2 regions of the Thioalkalivibrio sp. AKL10 genome follow, and region 2 is predicted to be linked to the other one. Evidence: predicted binding sites of a transcription regulator. Region 2 holds the regulator's gene; the other holds the start of a gene.

Region 1 (3,340 bases), on a different contig from region 2:
ACCAAGCCCACCGGCGAGGGGACCGGGCTCGGGCTGGCGGTGGCGCAGGTGGCGCTGGAGGACCACGGGGGTACGGTGATGCTGGATCGCAGTGTCGCGGGGGAGACCCGATTTGTCGTGCATCTGCCGGTGGTCGCTGGCGCCCAGGAGGATTCGCTTCGATGAGCAGCAAGGCACAAGTCCCCGCAACGCCCCCGGAGTCGGTCCTGGTCGTGGAGGACGATCGCGGGCATCGCGAGCTGCTGACCGAGGAACTGACCGAGGCCGGCTACGCGGTTACGGCGGTTGCCAGTGCCGAGGATGCCGCGCGGGTGCTTACGCAGCAGGCCTTCAGTCTGGTGGTGAGCGACCTGCGCCTGCCCGGCGCGGATGGCTTCCAGGTGCTCCAGGAGGCCCGCGCCCGGGTGCCGGCACCCGGGTTCATCATGCTCACGGGCTTCGGGACCATCGACCAGGCAGTGGCCGCGCTGAAGGCGGGGGCGGATGACTTCCTGACCAAGCCGGTGGATCTGGATCACCTGCGCCTGGCCGCCGACCGGGTGACCGAGGCGCGGCGTTTGAAGGACGAGGTGCGTCGCTATCGTGAGGTCCTTGCGCAGGCCGATGGCTTTCACGGCATGCAGGGCCGCAGTCCGGCCATGCTGCAGTTGTTCGACCTGATTCGGCGGATCGCGGCCGCCGACGGCAGTGTCCTGATCACCGGCGAGTCCGGGACCGGCAAGGAACTGGTGGCGCGCGCGCTCCATGCGGAAAGCGAGCGGGCCGGTGGTCCGTTCGTGGCGATTAACTGCGCGGGCATCCCCGAGGCCCTGCTGGAGTCGGAGTTGCTGGGGCACGTGGCCGGTGCGTTCAGCGGGGCCAAGGGGGCTCGGCGCGGCCTGTTTACCGAGGCCGACGGCGGCACCCTGTTCCTGGACGAGATTGCCGAGATGCCGGTGGCCATGCAGAGCAAGCTGTTGCGTCTTCTGCAGGATGGTCGCGTGCGTCCGGTGGGCGCCAACGAGGAGATCGCGACCGATGTGCGTATCGTGGCGGCCACGCATCAGGATCTGCAGGCACATATTGCCGACGGTCGTTTCCGTGAGGATCTCTACTATCGCCTGGAGACCTTTCGTATCGAGATCCCGCCGCTGCGCGAGCGTGGCGATGACATCGAACGCCTGGCCCTGCAGTTCCTGCGTCAGCAGGCCCTGGCCCGCGACCTGCCCGAGCGTCGCCTGAGCCCGGAGGCCCTGCGCGCGCTGGTGCGGTATCCGTTCCCGGGGAACGTCCGCGAACTCGCGAGTCTGATGGAGCGTGCCGCCACCCTGGCGGCCGGCGAGGTCATCGAGACCCGTGATCTGCCGGAGCGCGTATTCGAGGCGCCCGCCGAGGATCCCGGCGGAACGACGGGCGACCGGGCGGAGGGGGCGACGCCGGTACCGGGGATGGGCGACGACGGCCAGTGGCCGACCCTGGAGGAGCGCGAGCGCGACTACATTCGTCGGGTGCTGGAGCATGTGGACGGCAACAAGCAACGCGCTGCGCGGATCCTCGGCATCGGCCGCAAGACGCTGTACCGCAAACTCGGGGAATCCGACCCATCGTGACATCCTGACCCGGGTCGACCTGACCCATGTGTCATTCTGACCCGGTTTACCGTTGGGGCGTTCCCCGGCCCTTTCGGGATGATGAGAGCATAAGTCGCTGTTTCAAAGTGTTTTGTTTGTCTTTTTCCAATCTTGGCACGATGCCTGCTCCTCCTGGGACAGCAATCGAGGAATCGGAACCGCAGTGATGGACCATTCCTCCTCACACGGTTGCAACGAAATCGGGCGGGCGGACGATCGACCTTGAGTCGTCGCCGGCTTCGCCCCGAGATCCGAACGATCCAAAGGAAAAGGAGCAACATGATGAATATGCGCAAGACGATGCTCGCGATGGCCCTGACCTCCCTGTTTGCCGTGGGTGGAGCCGCCTCTGCCCAGTACGGCGGTGCCGAAGGTGGTGCCGGTGGGGGCGACATGGGCGGTGCCCAGGGCGGCCAGCCGCCGGCCCAGGAAGGCGGTGCCGGTGGCGGTGCTCAGGGCGGCCAGCCGCCTCAGGGTGGTGCCCAGGGTGGCGCGGCCCAGGGCGGTGCCCCGATGCAGGAAGCCCCCGAGGTGGATCTGAGCGAAGAAGACATCGACACTTTCGTAACCGCCTTCGTTGCGGTGCAGGAAGTGCGCGAAGACTTCGCCGACCGCCTGCAGAGTGCCGAGGACGAAACCGAGGCCCAGTCCATGCAGCAGGAAGCACAGGACGAAATGGTCAACGCGGTTGAAGACTCGGGCATGAGCGTCGAGGAATACAACGAAGTGGCCATGGCCCTGCAGAACGACCCCGAGTTGATGCAGGAAGTCCAGGAGCGCGCTGAAGCCCAGCTGTAACGGGCAGCGCAAAACCGCCCCGGGCATTGCGCCCGGGGGGTTGCAGGGGCCGGCCTTCGGGGCGGCCCCTTGTTTGTGTCCGGGGCATGCACGCGAATGTTCGGCACATTGATCCGTGATTCCCCCGAGGGCGGACGCCTTCGCGTCTCGGGAATTGTCCCTGTAGCTTGAATTGGGCAGAGGGAAGCGTTATTCTTGCGCGCTTTCTGAATCGCCCCGACCTCGGAGCATCGAACATCATGAGTACCATTAGCGCCAAGCCGGCCGAAGTCGAACGCGACTGGTTTCTCGTCGACGCCGACGGCAAGACCCTCGGTCGCCTCGCCACGGAAATCGCACATCGCCTGCGCGGGAAGCACAAGCCCGTGTACACGCCGCATGTCGATACCGGCGACTACATCGTCGTGATCAACGCGGAGAAGATCCGCGTCTCCGGCAACAAGGCCATGGACAAGAAGTACTTCCACCATTCCGGTTACCCGGGTGGCATCAAGGAAGCCAACTTCACCCAGATGATCGAGCGTCATCCGGAGAAGGTGCTGGAGCTTGCCGTCAAGGGCATGCTGCCGCGCAACCCGCTTGGCCGGGCCATGTTCAAGAAGCTCAAGGTCTACGCCGGTACCGAACACCGGCACACGGCCCAGCAGCCGCAGCCGCTCGAAGTCTGAGCCGCCAGAATCAGCAAGGGAATCGATCCGAATGGCTATCAATCAGTATTACGGCACCGGCCGCCGCAAGACCGCCTCGGCGCGCGTCTTCCTGCGTCCCGGCACGGGCAACATCACGGTTAACGAGAAGCCGCTGGACGACTTCTTCGGCCGCAAGACCTCGCGCATGGTGGTACGCCAGCCGCTGGAGGCGACCGAGTCGACCGGCAACTTCGACGTGATCGCGACCGTTGAAGGCGGTGGCGGCAACGGCCAGGCCGGCGC
Region 2 (3,340 bases):
GCGACGTGATCGTGATCCGCGGCGACATGACCCTGGAGGCCGACAAGGTCTACGTGCGCACCCGCGATCGCCGCCCCTACGAAATGGAGGCCCACGGCGAGCCGGCACGCCTGGAATCACCCGATCCGGAAACCGGGGAGATGCGCATAGCCACAGCGCTGCGCATCGACTACCTGCTGAACGAGGACCGCATGATCCTCACCGACCAGGCCCATGTGGTTACCGCCAGCGAAGAGGCGCGCGGCAAACGCATCACCTATGACCTGACGACCGACGTGATCGAGGCCGAACGCGGCGAAGGCGACAGCGAGCGCGTGCGCATCACCATCCAGCCGCGCGACGACGAATGAACGCCACAGCCCCCAGCCCATCCGCCACACGGGCACAAACCAACGACCGCCTGATCGGACGCGAGCTGACCAAGCGCTACGGCCAGCGCACGGTGCTGGACCAGGTGGACGTCGACCTCGCGCCCGGCGAGGTGGTCGGCCTGCTGGGCCCGAACGGAGCCGGCAAGACCACCTGCTTCTACAGCCTGGTCGGGCTGATCCGCCCCAATGCCGGGCGCATCACCCTGGGCGAACGCGATATCACCCGCGCGCCCATCCACGTGCGCGCGCGCGCCGGCCTCGGCTACCTGCCGCAGGAGGCCTCGATCTTTCGCCGCCTGAGCGTGTGGGACAACCTGCAGGCCGTGCTCGAGCTGCGCCCCGGACTCGATCGCCACGAGCGCCGGCGCATTGGCGATGCGCTGATCGAGGAGTTCCAGCTCGAGACCGTGCGCCACAGCCCGGGCATCGCGCTGTCCGGCGGCGAACGCCGCCGCGCCGAGATCGCCCGCGCCCTGGCCGGGGATCCGCGCTTCATCTGTCTGGACGAGCCCTTCGCCGGGGTGGATCCGATCTCGGTGGGCGACATCCAGGACGTGATTCGGCATCTCGCCCAGCGCGGCATCGGCGTACTGATCTCCGATCACAACGTGCGCGAGACCCTCGGCATCTGCCACAGGGCCTATATTCTGAGCGAGGGACGCCTGCTCGCCGCCGGTACACCGGACGAGCTGCTGGCCGATCCCCAGGTGCGCCGGGTCTATCTCGGCGAGAACTTCCGCCTGTGAAAGCGCCCCATATGCGGCCCGGTCGGTGCACAAACCACAAGGCAGGCTTTAAGATTCCATCAATGCCAACCCTCGCCCCGCATACCCGATGCTGAAACCCGGCCTGAATCTGCAGCTGGGTCAGACGCTGACCATGACCCCGCAACTGCAGCAGGCGATCCGCCTGTTGCAGCTGTCCACGCTCGAGCTCCAGGTGGAGATCCAACAGGCGCTGGAGAGCAACCCCATGCTCGAACAGGTCGAGGACGAAGATGCCGAGGCCGACACCGAGCGCCTGAACCAGGACGGCGAGCTGGTGGAAGGCGATCGCATGGAGGCCACCACTACCAGCGACGACGTGATCCCCGAGGAACTGACGACCGACAGCCGCTGGGACGACATCTACGAGCCGGCCCCGACGCCCAACAAGGGCGTGGATGACCGCGACCCGCTGGAAAACACCAGCGACGACGACGGTGAGGGCCTGCAGGATCACCTGCTGTGGCAGCTGCATCTGAGCCATCTGACACCCCGCGACCAGCGCATCGGGGCAGCCCTGATCGACGCCATCAGCCCCGACGGCTATCTCGAGGGTGACCTGGAAACCCTGGCCGAGACCATCAGCCGAGGCGAGGATGAAACCGTCGGCGTCGACGAGGTCGAGGCAGTGCTCCACTGGATTCAGCAGTGCGACCCGCTGGGGGTCGGCGCGCGCGACCTGCGGGAGTGCCTGGAGATCCAGCTACGCGAACTGGCCCCGGACGCCCCGGCCCGCGAGGCCGCACGGGCGATCCTGGAACACGGCATGGACAGCCTGGGCAAGCGCGACTACAAGGCCCTGCAGCGCCAGTCCGGCGTACGCGACCCGGACGAACTGGCCCGCGCACTGGACCTGATCCGCACCCTGAACCCGCGCCCCGGCGCACAGATCAGCTCCGCCACCTCGGAATACGTGGTCCCGGATGTCTACGTGCGCCATAGCGCCGAGGGCTGGCGCGTGGAGCTGAATCCGGAGATCGCACCGCGTATCCGCATCAACGACCTCTACGCCGGCATGGTGCGCCAGGTCTCGGATGCCCGCGACAGCGCCTTTATGCGCGATCAGCTGCAGGAGGCACGCTGGTTCCTGAAGAGCCTGCACAGCCGCAACGACACCCTGCTGCGGGTCGCCGAGGCGATCGTCCACCGCCAGCAGGGCTTTCTCGAGCATGGCGACGTCGCGATGCAGCCATTGATCCTGCGCGACATTGCCGAGACCCTGGAGATGCACGAATCGACCATCTCGCGGGTTACCACGCAGAAATACATGCACACCCCGCGCGGGGTCTTCGAGTTCAAGTATTTCTTCTCCAGCCATGTCGGCACGAACGATGGCGGCGAGTGTTCCGCCACCGCCATCCGTGCCATGATTCGCGAATTGATTGGCGACGAACCCCCGAACAAGCCGCTCAGCGATGCCCGGCTCGCCCAGGTCCTGTCGGACCGGGGCATCAACGTAGCGCGCCGCACCGTAGCCAAGTACCGCGAGGCGATGCACATCCCTTCATCCAGCGAACGCCGGCAGATGGCCTCGATGCCCACCGGCAGCAAGTAACCAAGGAGTCCTGACCATGCAGATCAACCTGACCGGCCACCACGTGGACATCACCGACGCCCTGCGCGACTACGTCAACGAGAAGTTCGCGAAGCTGGAGCGCCACTTCGACAAGGTCATCGACGTCCACGTCGTGCTGACCCACGAGAAGACCCGGAATCAGCACAACCAGGCCGAAGCCAATCTCCAGGTCAGCGGCAATCACATCCACGCCGAGGCCTCTCACGAGGACATGTATGCCGCGATCGACGCGCTGATCGACAAAGTCGACCGTCAACTGATCAAGCACAAGGAAAAGGTCAAGGACCACCACCGCGCCGAAGGTGCCCAGCGCAACCGCGAGCAGGCCTCCTGATCCATGACGATTGCCGAGTTGATCACCTCCGAGCGCATTGGCCTGCAACCCGAGTGCTCCAGCCAGAAACGGGCCCTGGAGGCCCTGGCGGACCTCCTCGCCGGCGGAGGTGACGGCACGGGACCGGGGAGCAACGCGATCTTCGAGGCCTTGTCCGCGCGCGAAAAACTCGGATCCACCGGTCTCGGCCATGGGGTTGCGATTCCCCATGGCCGCCTGGCCGATCTCGAGGCGCCGCGCGTGGCCGTGCTGCGCCTGGAAAAGGGCGTCGACTTCGACGCCATGGATCACGAGC

The links. Region 2 encodes sigma-54, which starts transcription at its own class of promoters, with help from an activator protein. Its sites were predicted from a motif close to TGGCANGNTNCNTGCTT; they were not measured.
Region 1: a site for sigma-54 is predicted at 1,723-1,739, ahead of G333_RS0111290 (DUF4168 domain-containing protein). Genes of this name have one in related genera too.

What each region holds. Positions count from the first base shown of each region.
Region 1 is NZ_KB907145.1:52,528-55,867, forward strand. Features, by position in the region: gene G333_RS0111280 (ATP-binding protein) at 1-165, shown strand, start outside; gene G333_RS0111285 (sigma-54 dependent transcriptional regulator) at 162-1,589, shown strand; gene G333_RS0111290 (DUF4168 domain-containing protein) at 1,893-2,408, shown strand; gene rplM (50S ribosomal protein L13) at 2,648-3,076, shown strand; gene rpsI (30S ribosomal protein S9) at 3,108-3,340, shown strand, end outside.
Region 2 is NZ_KB907142.1:327,464-330,803, forward strand. Features, by position in the region: gene lptA (lipopolysaccharide transport periplasmic protein LptA) at 1-350, shown strand, start outside; gene lptB (LPS export ABC transporter ATP-binding protein) at 347-1,117, shown strand; gene G333_RS0101605 (RNA polymerase factor sigma-54) at 1,206-2,690, shown strand; gene hpf (ribosome hibernation-promoting factor, HPF/YfiA family) at 2,707-3,045, shown strand; gene G333_RS0101615 (PTS sugar transporter subunit IIA) at 3,049-3,340, shown strand, end outside.